One region of the Sinomonas flava genome, then DNA from elsewhere that is predicted to be linked to it. Evidence: predicted binding sites of a transcription regulator. Region 1 holds the regulator's gene; each other region holds the start of a gene.

Region 1 (7,370 bases):
TGGGCCCCTGGAGGGTGCCGTCCTTGGTCACGTCGGTGACGACGTAGCGGGCGCAGCCGGCGTCCTCGAGGCGTGCGAGCACCTCCCAGAGGTCGCCGCCCTCCTTGGTCCAGCCACGTCCGGCGAGCGTGGTGCCGCGCACGTCGAGCCCGACGGCGATCCGGTCGCCGTGGCGCTCGATGGCCTTGGCCGTCCACTCGGGATTCTCGATCGCGGCGGTGCCGAGGTTGACGCGCGCGACCCCCAGCGCGAGGGCCGCGTCCAGGCTCGCGTCGTCGCGGAGGCCGCCGGACAGCTCGACCTTGAGCGACAGGCTGCTGACCACGTCCGCGATCAGGGCGCGGTTGTCGCCCCGTCCGAAGGCCGCGTCGAGGTCCACGAGGTGCACCCATTCCGCGCCGGCCTGCTGCCACGCCAGCGCCGCGTCGAGCGGCGAGCCGTAGCCGGTCTCGCTGCCCGCCTCTCCCTGCACGAGGCGTACGGCCTGGCCGTCCACGATGTCGACGGCGGGCAGGAGTTCGAGGATGGGCTCCCCAGCGCTCATGTGGTGTGTCTCCTGGAGGGAAGGGATGGGAACATTTCGGAGGTCATGCGGCCGGAAGGGTCAGCACGTAGGCCGCCACAAGGGCGGCCACGGCCAGCGCGCCGAAGGCGATCCACGTCCAGTTGGGAAGGCCCTGCTTGCGGAACGAGATCGCGCCTCCGACGAGCAGGCCGGCCAGGCCGAACAGCAGGACGGACCACATTCAGGCGGCGTCCTGGGCGGCGGAGGGAGTCGCCCGGCGCAGTGACTGGACCCAGTTGTGCAGGAGCCGCGCGCCCGCGTCTCCCGACTTCTCGGGGTGGAACTGGGTCGCGCAGAGGGGACCGTTCTCGACTGCCGCGATGAAGGGGGCGCCGTGCTCGCTCCACGTCACCAGCGGCGGGGCCATGCGCGGCTGGGCGACTTCGAACTCCCACTTCTGGACACCGTAGGAGTGCACGAAGTAGAAGCGCTCGTCCTCGACGCCGGCGAAGAGCTTCGACCCCTCGGGGACCGTGACGGTGTTCCAGCCCATGTGCGGGACGACGTCGGCGGGCAGCAGTTCGACGGTGCCCGGCCATTCTCCGAGGCCCTCGGCCTCGACACCGTGCTCGATCCCGCGCTCGAACATGATCTGGAGCCCGACGCAGATGGCCAGGACCGGGCGCCCGCCGGCGACGCGGCGGCCGATGATGCGCAGGCCGTCCACGGCCTTGAGCTCCTCCATCACGGTCGCGAACGCGCCGACGCCGGGCACCACGAGGCCGTCGGCGTTGAGCGCGTCCTCCGCCTTCGCGCTCAGCGTGACGGCGGCTCCGGCCCGTTCGAGTGCGCGCACGGCCGACCGGACGTTGCCCGAGCCGTAGTCGAGCACGACGACGGTGGGCCGCCCCTCGGGGTCCGTCGCAGGTCCGCCCGCGTTCCGCGGGTCCACGGCCACGCCTCCCGGGGCATCCGCCGGCGCCTCGGGAAGGGAGTCCGCTCCGGGTACGGTGCTCACAGGGCTCCCTTTGTCGACGGGATGGCGTCCCCGATGCGCGGGTCGGGCTCGACCGCGGCGCGGAGGGCACGGGCGAAGGCCTTGAACTGGGCCTCGACAATGTGGTGGGGGTCGCGGCCGGCGAGGACGGTCATGTGCAGGCAGATGCCGGCGTGCAGGGTGATCGCCTCGAACACGTGCCGCGTGAGCGATCCCGTGAAGTGGCCGCCGATCAGGTGGTACTCCTGCCCGGCAGGCTCGCCGCCGTGCACGAGGTAGGGGCGCCCGGAGACGTCGACGACGGCGTGCGCGAGGGCCTCGTCCAGCGGCACGCTCGCCTCGCCGAAGCGGCGGATGCCCGCCTTGGTGCCCAGCGCCTGCTTGAGGACCTCGCCGAGGGTGATCGCGATGTCCTCCACCGTGTGGTGGACATCGATGTGGGTGTCCCCCGTCGCCTTGACGGTCAGATCGATGAGCGAGTGCTTGGCCAGGGCCGTGAGCATGTGGTCGTAGAACGGGACGCTGCTGGAGATGTCCGAGCGGCCGGTGCCGTCCAGGTCGATCTCGACGAGGACCGACGACTCGCTCGTCGTGCGCTCCATCCGCGCGCGTCGCCCAGTCCGCTCCTGGAGGTCCGCGGTCTGCAGCTCGGTGCTCATGGATGTGTCCTTCGGGTGAGGGGGTGTGGTCTCTATTCTATTCGCCTCGCAGGACGCCCCGTGCCGGGGGCGCGGGGCGGCGCGCGGTCAGGGACCGCCGCGCTCAGTGCGCGAGCAGCTCCTCGAGCCGCGTGAGGAACGCGGTGGTCTCCGCTTCGGTCCCGGCGGTCACCCTCAGGCTCCCGGGGATTCCGACGTCGCGCACCAGCACACCGACCTCGAGAAGTCCGCGCCACACGGCCTGCGGGTCCTCGAAGCCCGTCACGAACACGAAGTTGGAGTCCGAGGCGGCGGGGGCGAGCCCGAGCCGGGTCAGCTCGCGGACGATCCTGTCGCGCTGGGCCTTGATGGCCTCGACCTCTGCCATCAGGGAGTCGCGGTGCCGGAGCGCTGCGAGCGCGGTGGCCTGGGTGACGGCCGAGAGGTGGTAGGGAAGCCGCACGAGGCGGAGGGCGTCGATCACCTCGGGCGCCGCCGCGAGGTAGCCGAGCCGGGCACCGGCGAGGGCGAAGGCCTTGCTCATGGTCCGCGTGACGACGAGCCGGGGGCGCCCGGGAAGGAGCGTGAGCGCCGTGGACGTCCCTGCCTGGGCGAACTCGGCGTACGCCTCGTCGACGATGACGATGCTCTGGCTCGCCTCCCCCGCCTCGTAGACGGCCTCGACGACATCGAGGCCGAGTGCCGTCCCGGTCGGGTTGTTCGGCGAGCAGAGGATGACGATGTTCGGCGCGTGCTCACGCACCTGGGCGGCTGCGGACTCGGGGCTCAGGCTGAAGTCGGCCGACCGCTCGCCCCGGAGGTACGCCGTCCCGGTGCCGCTCGCGAGCAGGGGGTACATGGAGTACGTGGGCGGGAAGCTCAGGACCGTGCGGCCGGGCCCGCCGAAGGCCTGCAGGAGCTGCTGCAGGACCTCGTTGGAGCCGTTCGCGGCCCAGAGCTGCTCTGCGGACAGCCCGTGGCCGAGGTACTCGGCGAGGGCCTCGCGCAGCTCGGTGAACTCCCTGTCGGGGTAGCGGTTGAGACCGCCGGCCACCGCGCGGACGGCCTCGACGATGGCCTCCTGCACGTCCGCGGGCACCCCATACGTGTTCTCGTTGACGTTGAGCTGGATGGGGACGTCAAGCTGCGGCGCACCGTAGGGGTGCTGTCCGCGGAGATCGTCGCGGAGGGGGAGGCTGTTGAGTCGTTCGAGCTGGTCGTCCACCGGTCCAGCCTACGCCAGCGGCACCGGCGCCCACATTCCGGGGGGCGCAGCCGAAGACCCCGCAACCGGCGCCGTGCAGCTCGCCGCGGAGAGGTTCGGCGGGCGGAGAGGTTCAGCGGGCGAGCGGAACAACGATCTGCTCGCCGGGGAGCACCCTGGTGCTCTCCAGGTCATTGAGCTGGCGGATCTGGCTGATCGTCACGCGCGGGTCCTGGTCGGGCACGCGGCCCTCGGCGATGCTCCACAGCGACTGGCCGGGCTGCACGGTCACCGTTTCGACGGCGCCGGGGCCGACCGCCTCCCCGCCCGCCTTCGCCGGCGCCATGAGCGCGGACCACGCGACGAGCACCGCCAGCGCCGCAGCGAACACCGGCAGGACGACGAGGACGAGCCTTCCCCTGCGGGTCAGGCGCAGCGGGGCCTGAGCGGCCCCGGACCGGAAGTCCGTGCCCGGCGCCGCCGCGCGGCAGTGGACCACCTTCAGCCGGCGGCGTGCCTCCTGCTTGGCCGGAAGGGGAGCCCCGTGCCCATTTCCGGCGAGGATCGCGAGTGCCATGATGCGCCTTCCCCTGCGCAGTCGCCGAACGACGTCGAGTGCGAACACATCGGCGGCACTCTGCGCAGTGTTTCGAAGAAACGTTCGAAGTGATGACTCTTTCTTAGCACCTGTCCACGATGCGTGTCCAGACACGGTCGAACACATGTTTGAAAGGCCTGTCCGACTGGCCTACGGTGGGGGTAGCACCGGGTTCCACGCCGAGCTGCCCGCCCCCGTCGACCATGACGACATCCTGCCGAGGGGGTACGACAGTTCTCGCAGGGAGGCCCCGGGGCATCGACGGACGGGATCCCGGAGCGCGTGGCGCCCCCGGTGGAGAGGCAGGACGGCATGGCATCACGGACCAGAGCAGCCAAAGGACTGACGGCGCGCCAGAAGAGGATCCTCGAGACGATCCAGCGCTCCGTGCAGCTCAAGGGCTACCCGCCGTCCATGCGCGAGATCGGGGACACGGTGGGCCTCGCAAGCCTCTCAAGCGTCACGCACCAGCTGATGCAGCTCGAGAAGCTCGGCTACCTGCGCCGCGATCCCAAGCGCCCCCGCGCCATGGAGGTCCTGATGCCGCTGACGCTGGATGAAGGCGAACTGAGCGTTCCGGCCGAGGAGGCCGCCGCACTGCGCGGCGCGACTGGGGTCCCGCTCGGGGACATGGCCAGCGCGGCCGACACGGCGCTCGTTCCGCTGGTCGGGCGCATCGCCGCTGGTGGCCCCATCCTTGCGGACCAGGCGGTCGAGGACGTCATGCCGCTCCCCCGGCAGCTGGTGGGCTACGGCGAGCTGTTCATGCTCAAGGTCAAGGGCGACTCCATGATCGACGCCGCCATCTGCGACGGGGACTGGGTGGTCGTGCGGCGGCAGAACGCGGCAGAGAACGGCGACATCGTGGCCGCGCTGCTCGACGACGAGGCGACGGTCAAGACCTTCCGCCAGCGCGACGGGCACACCTGGCTCCTGCCGCAGAACACCCGCTACGAGCCCATCCTCGGCGACCACGCCACCATCATGGGCAAGGTCGTCTCGGTCCTGCGCTCGGTGTGAGCCGGCCGTTGAGCCGGCGGCCCATTCAGCCGGCGGCGGCGAGCCGCCTGAGGGCGTCGGTCACGACCTTCCGGTCGGCCGTCCCCCACAGCGGCGGGAGCGCTCCGCGCAGGAACGCCCCGTAGCGCTCCGTCGCAAGCCTCGAGTCGAGGACGGCCACGACTCCGCGGTCCTCGGTCGAGCGGATGAGCCGCCCTGCGCCCTGCGCGAGGCGCACGGCCGCATGGGTCGCCGAGACGGCCATGAAGCCGTTCCCGCCTGCCTGGGCGACAGCGCGGGAGCGCGCCGTCGTGAGCGGATCGTCCGGCCGCGGGAACGGTATCCGGTCGATGACGACCAGACGGCACGAAGGGCCTGGGACATCCACGCCCTGCCACAGCGACATCGTCCCGAACAGGCAGGTGTCGGGTTCTGCGGCGAACTGCTTCACGAGGGCACTCATCGATGACTCGCCCTGGCAGAGGATCTCGACGTCGAGCCGGAGGCGCAGCTCGGCTGCGGCCTCCTCGGCGGCCCTCCGGGAGGAGAACAGGCACAGCGCCCCGCCCGAGGAGGCCCGCAGGAGTGTCTCGAGCTCGTCGACCGCCTCCGGGGAGAGTCCGCGTCCCGGTCGCGGGAGGTGCTTGGCGACGTAGAGCATCCCCTGCCTGGGGTAGTCGAAGGGGGATCCGACGTCGACTCCCGTCCACGAGGGCGCCCCTGCGCCCAGCAGCCCCAGTCCGCCCGCGGTCGGTTCGAACGCGGACCCGATCGCGAGGGTCGCGCTCGTCAGGACGACCGTGTGCCCGTCGAAGAGCCCCTCGCGGAGCCGGCCGCCCACGCCGAGCGGCGCGATGTGCAGCATGGCGGAGGCGTCGTCGTCGGCGGCTGCGTAGCCCGTCACGGGGTCCGGCGCGCCCGTGCGGGTCACCCACATGACCTCCCGGTTGGCCTCCGCCTCGAGGATCCGCTCGCAGACCTCGAGGACGGCGAGGAGGCGCGACCGGGCGATCTGGCGCCCTCCGTCCGCCGCCTGCCCGTCCCCGGGCTTCGAGTCCGACAGCGCCACGCGGCACGCGTCCCGCACGAGGGCGACATCCTGGGCCTGCTCCTCGTTCAGTCCGCGCGCGAGCAGGCCCGTCGGCGCGGAGGTGAGCGAGAGCTCAAGGGCGGTCGCGGCGGCCTGCAGGGAATCGACGGTGATCCCGCAGTGGCGGCGCGCGCTCGATGCCGCGGCCTGGATCATCTGGGCCGAGAGCTGGCCGCTCACCGCCCCCGTGACGCGGTCGGCGAGCTCGTGCGCCTCGTCGACCACCACGACGTCGTACTCCGGGAGCACGTTGAGGCCCTCGAATGCGTTGATCGCGAGGAGCGCATGGTTCGTCACGACGATGTCGGCCTCGGCGCCGCGCTGCCGCGCGAGCTCGCTGAAGCACTCGGCCGCGAACGGGCACTTCTGCGCCCCGAGGCACTCGAGCGCCGTGACGGAGACCTGCCGCCACGCCCGGTCGGTGACCCCGGGCACGAGGTCGTCGCGGTCCCCCGTCTCCGTCTCCTCGGCCCACTGGCGCAGGCGCGCCACCTCCCGTCCGAGCTGCGTCGTCGGGCCGGCTCCGGGATGCCCGACGGCGGCGTCCTCGCCCATGCTGAACAGCTGCCCCTCCGCGGCCTCGTCGGTCGGGAAGCCACCCTCCAGCTTGTGCCGGCACAGGTAGTTGGACCGGCCCTTGACGAGCGCGACGTCGACAGGCCGGTCGAGCTTGGGGGTGATGGCCGCAAGCAGGCGCGGGATGTCGCGCCCCACGATCTGGGCCTGGAGCGCAAGCGTCGCCGTCGCGACGACCGCGGGCCGGTCGCTGTGCTGGGCGTGCGCGATCAGCGGAACCAGATAGGCCAGGGACTTCCCCGTCCCGGTCCCCGCCTGTACGAGCAGGTGCTTCTGCTCCTCGATGGCAGTGGCAACCTGTCGGGCCATCTCGTGCTGCCCGTCGCGCTGCTGGCCGCCCATCGACGCGACGGCCGCGTCGAGGAGGGAGAGCGCCGTCTCCGCGGCCCCGGCGCTGCCCCGTCCCGCGCTGGCGTGCGCTACCGCCGCCTCAGTCATGGACCACGAAGGGCGCGAGTTCCGCCGCGAGCTCCTCGCGGACCACGACCTCGGCCCGGGTGCCCTCCTCCACATGCTCGAGGGAGCGGATCTCCGAGCTCGAGGTGTGCAGGCGGTTGAGGAGGTCACCGCGGCTGTACGGGACCAGGATGGTCAGCGTCACGCTCGGACGCGGGATGGCGTCGCTGATCGCCTCCTTGAGCTCGGCGATGCCCGCGCCGGTCCGCGCGGACACGACGACGTGGCGCGGCTCCCGCTGCCGGAGCCGCTCGAGGACGAACGGGTCGGCGGCGTCCGCCTTGTTCAGGACGATGATCTCCGGCAC
Region 2 (7,370 bases), on a different contig from region 1:
CGGCGCTGCAGGACCGGACCGGGAAGACCCGCAGGAGCGTGTCCATGGTCTCCCGGATGGCGCCGGCCGTGTACGGCCCGAAGTAGCGGGTCCCCTTGCGCCGCTCCCCGCGCATCACCTGGACCCGCGGGAACTTCTCGCCCATCGTGACCGCGAGGTACGGGTACGTCTTGTCGTCCCGGAAGGCCAGGTTGTACCGGGGCCGGAACTCCTTGATCCAGGTGTACTCGAGCTGGAGCGCCTCGAGCTCGCTGCCGACCACCGTCCACTCCACGCTCGCCGCCGCGTGGACCATCGCGTAGGTCTTGGGCAGGAGCGTCGCGGGGTTCGCGAAGTACGACGTGAGCCGCTGCCGCAGGTTCTTGGCCTTGCCGACGTAGATGACGCGCCCGTGCGGGTCACGGAACCTGTAGACGCCGGGATCGGTCGGGATCTCTCCTGTCCTGGGCCGGTAGCTCGCTGGATCTGCCACTGGTCCAGTCTAGTGAGCCGGGGCGGCTGCTACTGCGCGGGCGGCTTGTTGTAGCCAGCCGCGCGCTCCTGCCCGCTCAGGGCCGCGATGGCATCCATGATCCGGTCCGTCGCCTCGCGCCGCGCGGGAAGGGAGTGGTCCGGCCCGGTCCTGTCGAAGGAGAGCGGCTTCCCGACGATCATCTCGAAGTGCTGCGGCTTGATCCCGTTCGTGTCCGCAGGCTGGAGCTTCTCGGTCCCCCGCAGGCCCACCGGCACGACGGGCGCACCCGTCGTGAGCGCGAGCCACCCGACCCCCGTCCGCCCGCGGTAGAGGAGGCCGTCCCGTGAGCGGGTCCCCTCGGGATAGATCCCGATGCCGCGGCCCTCGTCGAGGATGTCGAGCAGCGTCTTGAGGGCGGCCACGCTTGCCGCCTGCTCGCCGCGCTCCACGGGGATCGACCCGACGCCCTCGAAGAACGACTTCATGAGCCTGCCCTTGACGCCCTTGCCGGTGAAGTACTCAGCCTTCGCGAAGAACGCCACGCCGCGCGGCATGAGGGCCTGGATGATCACCGAGTCGAGGAACGAGAGGTGGTTCGAGGCCACGATGAACGGTCCGGTCGTGGGCACGTTCTCGAGCCCAGTGACCGTGGGGCGGCACAGGCCCGCGATGAGCCCGCGGATGCTCTGGCGGGTGAGGGTGTAGATCAGCATGCGGCAGTCTCCGCGGCCGTGCCGGCCGTCTGGCGCGACAGCACAGCCGCGATCGCATCGCGGAGGGCAGCGGCGTCATCGACGATGCCGACGAGCGCGAGCGCCTCAAGCTCGCCGGCCGGGGCGAAGCCCCAGCGGACCCCGATGCAGGGGATCCCGTTGGCAGCGGCTCCGTGGGCGTCGTGGCGACGGTCGCCCACCATGACGGCCCGGGAAGCGCTGGCGTGGTTGGTGGTGAGGGCAGCGCGCACGATCCGTGCCTTGCCGTCCGGCGCCGGCGGGAGCGTCTCGTCGTCGGGCGCGCCATGGATGCTGTGGAAGTGCCGGTCCAGGCCGTGAAGCTTCAGGAGCTTCTCAGCGAGCGACTGGGGCTTCTGGGTTGCGACCGCGAGGTGCAGGCCTTCCCCGCGGAGCTGCGCGAGGAGCTCGGGGATCCCCGCGTAGGGCCGGCTCGCCGCCATGCCGTGCGAGATGTACCGCCTGCGGTAGGCGTGCACGACGGCGGGGAGCGCCTCCTCGGGCACGTCTGCCAGCCGGCGGAGCGACTCGAGGAGGGGCGGCCCGACCATGCTACCGAGGGTCGTGGCGTCCGGCACGGGCAGCCCGTGCGACTTGAGCGCGAAGGCGATGCCTGATGTGATGCTGCCCGCTGGGTCTACGAGGGTTCCGTCCAGATCGAAGATCACGAGTGCGGGGCTTTCAGTCACCGGGACAGTCTCCCATACCGGGAAACGGTGCCTGAAATCTGCGCCGTCAGCTCGCCCCGAGGATCTCCGCCAGGAACTGGCCGGTGAAGCTTCCCTCCGCCCGGGCAACCTGCTCGGGTGTCCCGGTCGCCACGACCCGGCCTCCGCCCGAGCCGCCGCTCGGACCCAGGTCGATGACCCAGTCCGCGCTCTTGATCACGTCGAGGTTGTGCTCGATGGTGATCACCGTGTTGCCCTTGTCGACGAGCGACTGCAGCACGAGGAGCAGCTTGCGGATGTCCTCGAAGTGGAGCCCTGTGGTCGGCTCGTCGAGCACGTAGGCGCTGCGGCCGTTCGAGCGCTTCTGCAGCTCGGCTGCCAGCTTCACCCGCTGCGCCTCGCCGCCCGAGAGCGTCGTGGCGGGCTGCCCGAGGCGGACGTAGCCGAGCCCGACGTCGACGAGTGTGCGGAGGTGCCGGGCGATCGGGGTGAACGCGGCGAAGAACTCGGCGGCCTCGTCGATCGGCATGTTCAGGACATCGGCGATCGTCTTGCCCTTGTAATGCACCTCGAGGGTCTCGCGGTTGTACCTCGCCCCATGGCATACCTCGCAGGGCACGTAGACGTCGGGGAGGAAGTTCATCTCGATCTTGAGCGTCCCGTCGCCGCTGCACGCCTCGCAGCGGCCGCCCTTGACGTTGAACGAGAACCGCCCCGGCTGGTAGCCGCGGACCTTGGCCTCGTTGGTCTCGGCGAACAGCCTCCGGATGTGGTCGAACACGCCGGTGTAGGTGGCCGGGTTCGACCGCGGGGTGCGCCCAATCGGGCTCTGGTCGACGTGGATGACCTTGTCGAGGTGCTCGAGCCCCTCGATGCGGGTGTGGCGCCCGGCGACCTGCTTCGCGCCGTTCAGGCGGTTCGCCAGCACCTTGTACAGGATGTCATTGACCAGGGTCGACTTCCCCGAGCCCGAGACACCGGTGACGGCGGTGAGGACGCCGAGCGGGAACGCGATGTCGACGCCCTGGAGATTGTGCTCGCGCGCTCCCACGACCTTCAGCTGCCGTTTGCGGTCGATCGGCCGGCGCTTCGCCGGGATGGGGATGGAGCGCCGGCCGGCGAGGTAGTCGCCGGTGAGGGACGCCCGGTTCTCCTTGAGCTCCGCAAGGGTCCCCGAATGGACCACCTCGCCTCCGTGCTCGCCCGCGCCCGGGCCGATGTCCACGATCCAGTCGGCCTCGTGGATCGTATCCTCGTCGTGCTCGACGACTATCAGGGTGTTCCCCAGGTCTCGCAGCCGCGTGAGCGTCTCGATGAGGCGCCGGTTGTCGCGCTGGTGGAGCCCGATGCTCGGCTCGTCCAGGACGTACAGCACTCCCACGAGCCCGGAGCCGATCTGCGTGGCGAGGCGGATACGCTGCGCCTCGCCGCCCGAGAGCGTTCCCGCCGCGCGTTCGAGGTTCAGGTACTCGAGGCCCACATCGAGGAGGAACGTGAGGCGGGCGTCGATCTCCTTCAGGACCTGTGCGGCGATCTGCTCCTCCCGGCGCGTCAGCTCCAGCGTGCTGAGGAACTCGCGAGTGTCGCGCAGCGGCAGGCGGCATGCCTCGGCGATGGAGCGTCCCCCCACGAGCACCGAGAGGGACGCCGGGTTGAGCCTGGCCCCGCCGCACTCCGGGCACGGGATCTCGCGCATGTACTCCTCGTAGCGGTCACGCGCGGAGTCCGACTCCGTCTCGAGATGCTTGCGCTGGATGTACTGCACGGCGCCCTCGAAGCCGGTGCTGTACTTGCGCTCGCGCCCGAAGCGGTTGCGGTACTGGACCACCACCTTGTGGTCCTTGCCGTACAGGACAGCGTCCCGCGCGTACTGGGGCAGGCTGTGCCACGGCGTGGTCATGGAGAAGCCCAGCTCGTCGGAGAGCCCCTGGAGGAGCCGGGTCCAGTATTCCTGGGTGGCAGTGCCGAGGGACCACGGCGCAATCGCGCCCTCGGAGAGGCTGAGGGCAGCGTCCGGGACGACGAGGTCCTCGTCGACTTCCAGCTTCGTGCCGATGCCGGTGCAGGCCGGGCACGCGCCGAAGGGGTTGTTGAACGAGAACGACCTCGGCTCGATCTCGTCGATCGCGAGGGGATGCTCGTTGGGGCACGCCAGGTTCTCCGAGAACGCACGGACGCGCGCGTCGTCGTCCGCTGCGAGGTCGACGAAGTCGGCGAGCACGCGTCCCTCGGCGAGGCCCAGCGCGGTCTCGACCGAGTCGGCGAGCCGCTGGCGGATGCCCTCCTTCACCACCAGGCGGTCGACGACCACCTCGATGGTGTGCTTGAACTGCTTGCCGAGCTTGGGCGGCTCGGCGAGCTGGATGAGGTCGCCGTCCACGCGCGCACGGGAGTAGCCCTTCGCCGCGAGCTCCTTGAACAGGTCCACGAACTCGCCCTTGCGCCCGCGTACGACCGGCGCGAGCAGCTGGAAGCGCGTGCCTTCCGGCATCTCGAGCAGCTGGTCGACGATCTGCTGGGGGGTCTGGCGCGTGACCGGCTCGTGGCAGACGGGACAGTGCGGCCTGCCGATGCGGGCCCACAGGAGGCGCATGTAGTCGTAGATCTCGGTGATCGTCCCGACGGTCGAGCGCGGGTTCTTGCTCGTCGACTTCTGGTCGATCGAGACGGCGGGCGAGAGTCCCTCGATGAAGTCCACGTCCGGCTTGTCCACCTGGCCGAGGAACTGGCGCGCGTACGCGGACAGGGATTCCACGTAGCGCCGCTGGCCCTCGGCGAAGATCGTGTCGAAGGCGAGCGAGGACTTGCCCGACCCGGAGAGGCCCGTGAAGACGATCATCGCGTCGCGCGGCAGGTCGAGGCTCACGTTGCGCAGGTTGTGCTCGCGCGCGCCCTTGACCACGAGGCGGGACTGGTCGGGGGCATGAGTGGGCTGCCGGAAGGCGTCGGGGATCTCCGCGGCCGACGACGGCAGTGGCGAGGAATCGTTCAGGGTGGAGAGACTCTGCACCTGTCCATGCTAGTCGACAGCGCTCGCATTCGAAAATGTCTTCGAAGTGAGAATGGTCGCGGCCCGCGGTGAGCCACGTCGCATCACATCGCGCGCTGGAAGGCAGCCCGCAGCAGCGCGACGGCCTCCTCGAAGGACGCGCCCTGCGAGCTCGCCACCCCGGCGAAGACCGCTGCTGCGGCCGCCAGATCCTCGTCCCGACGCGCCCTCGGGGCGACGGTCGTGCCCGCACGGCCCGCCGTCGCGAGGACCCCTGCCTCCTCGAGCTGACGGTAGGCGCGCGCGACGGTGTGCGGCGCGACGTCGAGCTCCCCGGCGAGCGCGCGGACGGGGGGCAGCTTCGCGCCGACGGCGAGCGCGCCCTCGTCGACGAGGTCGAGGATGCGGCGCCGCAGCTGCTCGAAGAGCGGCACGGCCAGCTCGGGGTTCGGGCGCCAGCGTCCCGGGAAGTCGTTCTCCGCCACACGCCCAGAGTACCTGCGACCGAGGCCCACCTAGACTGGCGCCATGAGCAGCCTCCTGCATGACCTCGACGACGTCACCGTGCGGCGGATCGCCGTGAGCTCGATGGACAACAACGTCTACCTGATCACGGCCAAGCAGTCCGGCGAGCAGGTCCTCATCGACGCCGCGGACGACCTTCCCGCCATCCAGGCCCTCCTCGCCGAGGGTGCTGCCGACGCGAGGGGCCCGGCGAGGCTCGCGCTCATCGCGACGACCCACCAGCACTGGGACCATGTCCGCGCCCTGGAAGGCCTCGTCGCCGCCACGCACGCCCCAGTGGCCGCCGGCCGCCAGGATGTCTCGGGAATCCCGGTCGGCGTCGACGTGGTGCTCGACCACGGGGACGTCCTCCCGGAGGCCGGAGCGGACTGGGGGTTCACGCTCGCGGCCGTGCACCTTCGGGGCCACACCCCCGGGTCCATCGCCTACGTCCTCGAGCCGAAGGACGTGCCGCCGCTGATCTTCTCCGGCGATTCGCTCTTCCCCGGCGGGGTCGGCAACACCCAGAACGACGCCGACCGCTTCTCGCTCCTCTACGCCGACGTCGTCGGACGGCTGTTCAACGCGTACCCCGACGACGCGGAGGTGCACCCGGGCCATGGCAGGCCCACAACCCTCGGTGCCGAGCGGCCGCACCTGGCCGAGTGGCGCGACCGTGGCTGGTAGTCCCACCGGCGCGGGCAACACCACGCCCGGGCCCCGCGCCGACCACGACGGAGCGCCGACCTCGCGCGGCGGGTCCCCGACGTCGTGCACTGCGCCACGATGTACCCCGAGCCGGAGGCAGGCGACTACGTGGGCCGGGCGCTCGCCGGCGGCGCCCGCCTCTTCAAGGTGCACCTCCAGGTCGGCCGGTTCGGGGCAGACGACCCGCTGCTCGAACCGGGGTGGGCACTCCTGGAGGACTCAGGTGTCCCGGTCGTGGTCCACGCGGGCTCCAAGCCGCTCGCCGGCGAGCACACCGGCCCGGAGGGGATCAGGCGGCTCCTGGCGGCCCACCCGGATCTGACCCTCGTCATCGCGCACCTCGGCATGCCCGAGTACTGGGAGTTCGCCGAGCTGGCCGGGCGGTTCCCACGCGTGCACCTGGACACCACGATGGTCGGGCCTCGCGCACTGACGCGGCCGGCCGCTCGCCTACGACGGCTTGCGGCCCACGCAGAAGATGCGGCGGAACGGGTACAGGGTCGTGAGGAGGCCGTCCCGTTCCACCGAGGGGTAGGCGTCGAGGAGCAGCTGGTCGTATTGCTCCTCGAACTGGGCGCCTTCCTCGGGCGAGAGCACGTCCAGCACGGGCCGGAGGCCGGTTCCGCGGATCCAGTTCAGGACGGCGTCCTCACCGACCAGCTGGTGGTAGTAGACGGTCTCCCAGACGTCCGCCTCCCAGCCGGCCTCGAGCATCAGCTCGAGGTAGGCCCGGGGCTCCGCCACCGCGTCGGTGTGGCGGAGGACCCCCCGGAGCCGGTGCTCCCACTGGGAGGACTCGGCCAGTTCGCGCATGAGCGTGTGCGACGGGGCTTGGAAGTTCCCGGGGACCTGCACCCCCAGCCACGCGCCCGGGGCCAGCTGGTCGAGCCACCGCCCCATGAGCCCGAGGTGACCGGGCACCCACTGGAGCGCCGCGTTCGAGACGACCACGTCGACGTCGCCCTCGGGCTCCCAGTGCAGGATGTCCCCATGGGTGAACGTGAGGCGGTCGCGTCCCGCGAACCGCGAGCGCGCGGCGTCGAGCATCTCCTCGGCGCTGTCGAGGCCTTCGATGAGGGCGTCCGGCCACCGCTGGCTGAGCGACGCAGTGAGCTCGCCGGGACCGCAGCCGAGGTCGACGACGCGGCGGGGAGCCTCGGCGGCGACGCGCGCGGTCAGGTCGTAGAACGGCCGCGACCGGTAGTCGCCGAACGCGGTGTACAGTGCCGGGTCCCAGGTGGGAGAGCTCATGGGACAACGCTAATGCGGACCCCGCCGGTGGGGGTAGCCCACTGCGGATAGTCTGGAGGCGCCAT
Region 3 (7,370 bases), on a different contig from region 1:
AGGCGCCCAGAGGTCGTATCCCACCCGCGAGAAGGTGGTCAGCCAGGAGTTCCCGCAGACGACGGCGGGCGGCCGGCCGCGGATGCCCTAGGCCTCCGGGGCGACCGCCCGCCGTCGTGCGTGGGCAGGGGGTGCTGCTACTTGGCGGTGAACTCCGCGTGCGCGGTGTGGGCCTCGGCCACCTTCGCCCGGATCTCTTCGATGTCCTTCACCTTGTCGCGGTACTTCTTGTCCATGGCGAGGATCGACTGCTCCTCGTCCATGAGCTCCCGGTAGACGCGCTCGCGCTCGGCGAGGTCCGCGGTGTACTCGAGGTCGAGGTAGCTCTCGGCATGGCGGCGGGCGTTGTTGACCGCGGCGTGCGCCTTGCCGGCCTTGCTGAACAGCGACGCAAAGATCGTGATGGCCAGGACGCCGATGATGACGGTGAGCGACAGGCCGGTGGTGATTTCGAAGACCGGGACAGGGTTGCCGCCGTTGATGAAGAACAGCGTGTTCTCGTGCAGCGCGTGGAGGACGAGCTTCACGCCGATGAACGCGAGGATCGCGGCGAGGCCGTACGAGAGGTAGATCAGGCGGTCCAGCAGCCCGTCGAGGAGGAAGAACAGCTGGCGCAGGCCCATGAGCGAGAACGCGGTGGCCGTGAAGACGACATAGGGGTTCTGGGTGAGGCCGAAGATCGCGGGGATGGAGTCGAGGGCGAACAGGAGGTCCGTGCCGCCGATCGCCACCATGACGAGGAGCATCGGGGTCAGGACGCGCTTGCCGTTCTCAACCGTGAAGAGCTTGTCCCCGTCGTAGTGCTGCGACGTGCGGAGGAACTTGCGGGCCAGACGGATGATGAAGTTGTCCGCTTCGTCGTCACCGGAGTCCTCGGGCTTGAGCAGGTTGCCCGCGGTGATGAGCAGGATGATGCCGAAGACGTAGAAGATCCACGAGAAGCTGTTGATCAGCGCGACGCCGAGGAAGATGAAGGCCGTGCGCGCGATGAGGGCGAAGACGATGCCGAACAGCAGCACCTTCTGCTGGTCCTCACGAGGAACCCGGAAGCTCGCCATGATCACCAAGAACACGAAGAGGTTGTCGACCGAGAGGGCCTTCTCCGTGATGAAGCCGGCGAAGTACTCGGACCCCATGGACGGGCCGCCGAAGACCAGGACCGCGATGCCGAAGAGGATGGCCGCTCCGACGTAGATCGACGACCAGACCGCCGCCTCTTTGAGCGTCGGCACGTGGGCCTTGCGAATGTGGAAGAAGTAGTCGAAAGCCAGCAGGGCCAGGATCAGAACGATCGTGACGCCCCAGACAAGTGGGGATACAGACATGGGAAGGTGTCCCTTTCGCAGGTAGGCGCTATCGCCACAAGTCTCTCCACCATCCCGATGGGATGGCCGCTGCACCCGGCCGGGCTCCGGCGCCCGACGTGTTGACGTATGCAGCGCTTGGGATACTCCCCTGCGCACTTCCTAGGCTACAGGGAGGCTGCGGTAGAGGGCAAAAGCCGCCTGGGATCGGAAGGGCACCCGGGATCAGAAGGGCGGAGGGTCAGAGGCGCCGCTGGTGCACGCCGGTGGTGCCGCGGGAACAGCGGTGGGTGCAGGGGACCGGGGCCCGAGGATGTGGGTCCGGTCCGCTGGCTCGGCGGGGTACTCCTCGCCGAGGAGGCTCTTCCACACAAGCTCCCCGCTGACCTTCGGCGGCTCGCCGATCTGCCTCCCGCCGTGATCCGGCACGGACCGTCTCAGGCGGAACACGGCGAGCGACTTCAGGGCGTGGTGCTTGGTGCACAGGAGTGCGAGGTTCTCTGCATCGGTTGCGCCGCCGTCCTGCCATTCGATCGTGTGGTCTATCTCGGAACGCCTCGCCGCGGCCGTGCATCCCGGGACCACGCATGTGCCGTCCCGGTACTGGATGAAGCGAACGAGTCCGGCCGGAGGCCTGTAGGTGGACCGTCCGAGTTTGACCGGGACTCCCTCGTCGTCGGTGAACAGGCGCTGCCAGGTCGGCGCGGCGGCGGCCAGTAGCCGGGCGGTGGTCGCATCGATGACGCCGTAGCCGTCGAGGTGGGCCACGTCGTCGGACGCGCCGAGTGCCACCGCCAGCGGGATGTGGACCACGACTTCCGCGGTGACCCGGGAGAGCAGTTGCTCGAGCGACGGAATGGACTCGCCGGACTGCGGAGCCTCGCCGGACAGCGGAGCCTCGCCGGACAGCGGGCCCTCGCCGCCATGGCCCGTCAAGCAGAGCTGGAGGAGGACGTCGGCCCGCAGCTGCTGGAGGGTCCGATGCTCGCCGTCGCGATCGCGTGCAGCGCGCGCGGCGCCGTCGATGCGCTCGTAGGCTGCCCGGGCTGTCTCCGCCGGCAGGAGCGCAGACAGGACGCACATCCCGTCCTCGTCGGGCTGGAGCCACACGCGGCGGTCTTCACGCGCGGCCTCCCTCCTCCGGGTGATCGACTCGGGATGGAGCCTCTCGCGCAGATCGCGGACGACGGCGCGGAACTCGCCCGGCGTGCGGATTCGCCCCTTCCGGGTCCGGAGGCGGGCGAGCGCTTCGATGCCGAACGCCTCGGCAACCCGTTCGGGCAGCGTCGCGGCCTGATCGACGACCGCTCGCGCGTGCGACTCCGTGATGTCCCCAGCTGCCAGCGCCTCGTGGAGGGCCGGGTGCGTGTTCACGAGTGCCACCGAGAAGTTGAGTGTGCGGGCGGCAGCCGCTTCCGAGGTGTTCTGGAGTGCGGCGATCTCTGAGACGGCGGCTGCATGCGCCACGTCCCCGCCGAGCCGTTCCGGCTGACCCTTGCGTCCTTCCAGCGGCTGGTCGGCGACGTGCTGGTTCTGCCTGTCGACCAGGAGCGCGCGAAGGCTTGCGCTGAACGCCTCGAACTCTGCGAGGGCGCGCAGTCCCTGGGCCACACCTGCGGGGGTGTCCAAGGTGCGGGGATCGAGCTCGATGAAGCCGTGAAGCGCCTCGGGGTGCCGGGAGGTGAAGGTCAGTTCACCGGCCACTCGGTCTGCCGTCACCACTCGCTACACCCCCGTTTGCTCGTATGTGCGTTCCCATCCTAGTGAAAATTGCTGCTCAGATCCATACATAAATATGAACAAATCTTCGAGTGGCGGTTTGCGCGCAGGGGCGTAGGCGGCGGGAGCTGCCCACCGCCGTCGTGCTTGGCTGTCATCTTGAAACCCCGAAACTCGCCCGTGCAGGCCCGCTCGCTAGGATGGGCAGTGGCCCAACCACGCACCCCGCGTGAATCCCATCGAGCCACTGCCGAGGAGCATCAATGCCTATCGCTACCCCCGAGAAGTACGCCGAGATGATCGACTCCGCCAAGGCTGGCGGCTACGCGTTCCCGGCGGTCAATGTCACCTCGTCGCAGACGCTCAATGCCGCGATCCGCGGCTTCGCGGAGGCTGGCTCGGATGGCATCGTCCAGGTCTCCACCGGCGGTGCGGCCTACTGGTCCGGCGCGTCGGTGAAGGACATGGTGGTCGGCTCGCTGGGCTTCGCGGCGTTCGCCCGCGAGATCGCCAAGAGCTACGACGTGAACATCGCCCTGCACACGGACCACTGCCCCAAGGACAAGCTCGACAGCTTCGTCCTGCCGCTGCTGGAGGCCTCCGAGGCCGAGGTCAAGGCCGGCCGCGACCCGCTCTTCAACTCGCACATGTGGGACGGCTCGGCCGAGACCCTCGAGGAGAACCTGCGCATTGCCAAGGAGCTCCTGCCGCGCACGGCCGCGGCGAAGATGATCCTCGAGGTCGAGATCGGCGCGGTCGGCGGCGAGGAAGACGGCGTCGAGAACGCCATCAACGAGAAGCTCTACACGACCGTCGCCGACGGCCTTGCCACGGTCGACGCGCTGGGCGCCGGCGAGAACGGCCGCTACATCACTGCCCTGACGTTCGGCAACGTCCACGGCGTCTACAAGCCGGGCAACGTCAAGCTCCGCCCCGAGATCCTCAAGGACATCCAGGCGCAGGTCGGGGCGAAGATCGGCAAGGACAACCCGTTCGACCTCGTCTTCCACGGCGGCTCCGGCTCCTCCGAGCAGGAGATCGCGGACGCCGTCTCCTACGGCGTGATCAAGATGAACATCGACACGGACACCCAGTACGCCTTCACCCGCCCGGTGGCAGGCCACATGTTCGCCAACTACGACGGCGTGCTCAAGGTTGACGGCGAGGTGGGCAACAAGAAGACCTACGACCCCCGCGTGTGGGGCGCCCTCGCCGAGGCCGGCATGGCCGCTCGCGTGGTCGAGGCCGCCCAGCAGCTCGGCTCCGCCGGCAAGTCCGTCAAGTAGGCCGGGCGCAGGGGCAGCGATGAGCGAGACGTTCCGCACCAACCTCCTCGGCCCCGAGCCCACGAGGCTTCCCGCCGAGGACGAGGTCTACCAAGGACTCGCCCTCGGCCAGCCGGCCCTCGACCTGGTGGCCAGGCATCCCGAGTCGTCCCTCCTGTGGGCGATCCTCGCGGAGGAGGCCTGGGACGAGGGCCGCACGATCGAGTCGTACGCCTTCGCCCGAGTCGGCTACCACCGCGGCCTCGACGCTCTGCGCCGCAGCGGCTGGCGCGGCGCGGGCCCCGTTCCGTGGGAGCACGAGCCGAACCGCGGGTTCCTCCGCGCGCTCTACGCGCTCGGACGGGCCGCCTCCGCGATCGGCGAAGAGGGCGAGCCCGAGCGGATTGCTGCCTTCCTCGAGGGCTCCGACCCCACGGCGAAAGCCGCGATCGAGGGTGCCGGCAGCTAGGGCACACAACGGACGACGGCGCGTGGCCGGCTCCCCGAAGGAAGCCGGCCACGCGCTTTTCATACGCAGGCTGCTAGGCCACCGGAGCCGGAGCAGCCACGGCGGCGGCACGACGCCGGGAGTCGCGGACGGCGACGACGCCCAGGAGCACGGCGGAGATGAGCGCCGCTCCGCCGAAGAGGAGGAAGTTCATCGACGGGGGAACCGTCTTGCTGGCCAGCATGAGCCCGGAGAGCTGCGGTGCGAGCACGGCGCCGATGCGGCCCACGCCGAGGGCCCAGCCGAGAGCGGTGCCGCGCAGCGCGCTCGGGTAGTGCGAAGCGATCGCGCCGATGACGAGTGACTGGGTGCCGTGGGTCCCGACGCCGGCGATGACGAGGGCCGCGTAGACAAAGGCCGTGTTCGATGCCGGCATCACGAGGAGCGCGACGAGCGCTGCGCCTGCGAGGAACGCTGCGACCACCGAGACCTTCACCGTGCCGAACTTGTCACCGGCCCACGCCGTGATGATCGACCCGGCGACGGCGCCGAGGTTGAGCGCGATGGTGAAGGTCAGCGCCGGACCGAGATCGGAGCCGGAATCGCGCATGATCTTGGGCAGCTGCGTCCCCAGGCCGTACCAGGCGAACAGGGTGAAGAGCGTCGACGCCGCGAACAGGACCGAGAGGAACGCGAAGCCGCTGCCGAAGAGACCGCGGAAGCCGCTGCGCGGCGTCGTGCGCTCTGCGGACGGTGCGGACGAAGCGGCGGGGGAGGCGCCGGCCTCGTGCGCGGACGAGCCGAGGGTCTCGGGGAAGTACTTGAGGCCCAGCGGAACGAACACCGCAAGCGGGATGATCGCCACGAGGAACATCGACGACCATCCGAAGGACGGGACCATCCAGAGGCCGAGCAGGGCCGCAGCGGTGCCGCCGATCGGAACGCCCGACATCATGAGGGTGGCCATCGAGCCACGCCACTTCGAGGGGATGAGCTCCGCCGCCATCGCGTTCGCGGAGGGGACGAGGCCGCCGAGCCCGAGGCCGGCGACGAGTCGCAGCGCGGCGAAGACGGCGGCGTTGGGGGCGAACGCGCACAGGACCGTCGCGACGGAGAAGATGACGGTGCACAGGACGATGGCCTTCCGGCGTCCCCATGTGTCCGACAGCCGGCCGGCGAAGACCGCGCCGACCATCATGCCGATGAACGCCATCGAGCCGATCGTGCCGGCGGAGGCGGCGTTGAGGCCCCAGCCGGTGGACTCGATGAGGTTGTTCTGGACGGTGCCGTAGACGATGAGGTCATAGCCGTCGAAGACGACCATGGCCCAGCAGATGATGACGGCGATGACGGCATTGCCTCGCCGGGGCGATGAGCCGGGACGGGTCTGGCCGGCCTCGTTGCCGGACGCGGGAGTGGTAACGCTAGAGGACATGCATCTCAGGATGGGGTGCCGTGTCTCACACAGGCCATAGAATTCTGTTGTGCAGAAGTTCCAGATCGTCAAGAAGCCTGCCTACGCGATCGAGTCCGTGGACAACGCCCTCCAGCTCATCCTCCTGCTGCAGGAGAGCGGGGCCATCCGAGTCAACGAGGCGGCCGAGCGGCTGGGCGTGGCGCCGTCGACCGCGCACAGGCTCCTCGCGACGCTCGTCTACCGCGGCTTCGCGGCGCAGGACGAAGCGCGGCGCTACACCGCCGGCCCCGTGCTCTCGGGCGCGTCGCGGCATGGGCGGCTCCAGGAGGTGGTCGCCCTGGCGGCGCCGCATCTCGAAGAGCTCGCCGCGACGGTGGGGGAGACCGTCAACATCATGGTCAGATTCGGCACGAGCGTGCGGTTCCTGATGAGCGCGGAGTCGCGCCAGCTGCTGCGCGTGGGCGACCGGACAGGCACGGTGCTGCCGGCCAACCTCTCCTCCGGCGGCAAGGCGATGCTCGCGACGCTCGACCTCGGGACCCTGCGCCAGCTGTACATGGGCCGGGGTGCGCGGATGTCCGGCGAACAGCTCGGGGAAGACGCGTTCCGTGCGCTCGAGGCGGAGCTCGCGACCGTGCGCGAGACGGGTGTTGCCGTCAACATCGGCCGCACCGAGGCGGACATCGCGGCGATGGGCGCCGCCGTCCTCCAGTACGACGCCGGAGGGTCGCCGCGCCGTGCGTGGCTCGGGCTCTCGATCAGCACGCCACGCTCCCGCGCCTCGGTGCTCGAGGAGCCCGCGACGCGCGACGCCCTCCGTGCGTGCTGCGCCGCCGTGGCGGCTGCCCTGAACGAGGCCGGCATCACCGAGCCGCGCTAAGTTCTGCTGACTGGAACGAGTGGGCTGCCGCGGAGCTACTTGGCGCAGGCCTCTGGATCGGCGTCGGTGCCGGGGAAGAGGACGACCTGGCCGTCGCGGACCTCGACCCTGTGGGTGCGCGTGTCCTCGGTCGCGGGGAGGCAGGTCACCTTGCCCGTGCGCAGGTTGAAGCTCGACGAATGGAGCGGGCACTCGACCTCCTCGCCCTCGATCCAGCCCTCCGCCAGGGAGGCCTCCTCGTGGGTGCACGTGTCGTTGAGCGCGAAGAAGCAGCCCGTGTCCGCGTGGAAGACGGCGATCGCCTCGCTGAAGCCCGACTCCTCAGGTTCCACGACCT

Evidence for each region. Region 1 encodes LexA, which represses DNA repair genes until DNA is damaged. Its sites were predicted from a motif close to TCGAACANNTGTTCGA; they were not measured.
Region 2: a site for LexA is predicted at 4,893-4,908, ahead of uvrA (excinuclease ABC subunit UvrA). Genes of this name have one in related genera too.
Region 3: a site for LexA is predicted at 3,100-3,115, ahead of ABD298_RS00565 (HNH endonuclease signature motif containing protein). Genes of this name have one in related genera too.

Annotation. Positions count from the first base shown of each region.
Region 1 is NZ_BAAAQW010000013.1:45,925-53,294, forward strand. Features, by position in the region: gene priA (bifunctional 1-(5-phosphoribosyl)-5-((5-phosphoribosylamino)methylideneamino)imidazole-4-carboxamide isomerase/phosphoribosylanthranilate isomerase PriA) at 1-544, opposite strand, end outside; gene ABD298_RS17245 (hypothetical protein) at 588-746, opposite strand; gene hisH (imidazole glycerol phosphate synthase subunit HisH) at 747-1,463, opposite strand; gene hisB (imidazoleglycerol-phosphate dehydratase HisB) at 1,520-2,161, opposite strand; gene ABD298_RS17260 (histidinol-phosphate transaminase) at 2,265-3,365, opposite strand; gene ABD298_RS17265 (LysM peptidoglycan-binding domain-containing protein) at 3,478-3,921, opposite strand; gene lexA (transcriptional repressor LexA) at 4,255-4,962, shown strand; gene ABD298_RS17275 (ATP-dependent DNA helicase) at 4,988-7,045, opposite strand; gene hflX (GTPase HflX) at 7,038-7,370, opposite strand, start outside.
Region 2 is NZ_BAAAQW010000002.1:243,435-250,804, reverse strand. Features, by position in the region: gene uvrC (excinuclease ABC subunit UvrC) at 1-472, opposite strand, end outside; gene ABD298_RS02025 (lysophospholipid acyltransferase family protein) at 502-1,167, opposite strand; gene ABD298_RS02020 (HAD hydrolase-like protein) at 1,161-1,874, opposite strand; gene uvrA (excinuclease ABC subunit UvrA) at 1,921-4,806, opposite strand; gene ABD298_RS02010 (GntR family transcriptional regulator) at 4,947-5,327, opposite strand; gene ABD298_RS02005 (MBL fold metallo-hydrolase) at 5,371-6,033, shown strand; partial or broken gene ABD298_RS02000 (amidohydrolase family protein) at 6,133-6,459, shown strand; gene ABD298_RS01995 (trans-aconitate 2-methyltransferase) at 6,505-7,305, opposite strand; gene ABD298_RS01990 (DEAD/DEAH box helicase) at 7,369-7,370, shown strand, end outside.
Region 3 is NZ_BAAAQW010000001.1:108,304-115,673, forward strand. Features, by position in the region: gene ABD298_RS00555 (ribokinase) at 1-91, shown strand, start outside; gene ABD298_RS00560 (TerC family protein) at 138-1,325, opposite strand; gene ABD298_RS00565 (HNH endonuclease signature motif containing protein) at 1,530-3,008, opposite strand; gene fbaA (class II fructose-bisphosphate aldolase) at 3,287-4,309, shown strand; gene ABD298_RS00575 (DUF3151 domain-containing protein) at 4,329-4,757, shown strand; gene ABD298_RS00580 (MFS transporter) at 4,831-6,171, opposite strand; gene ABD298_RS00585 (IclR family transcriptional regulator) at 6,221-7,033, shown strand; gene ABD298_RS00590 (non-heme iron oxygenase ferredoxin subunit) at 7,069-7,370, opposite strand, start outside.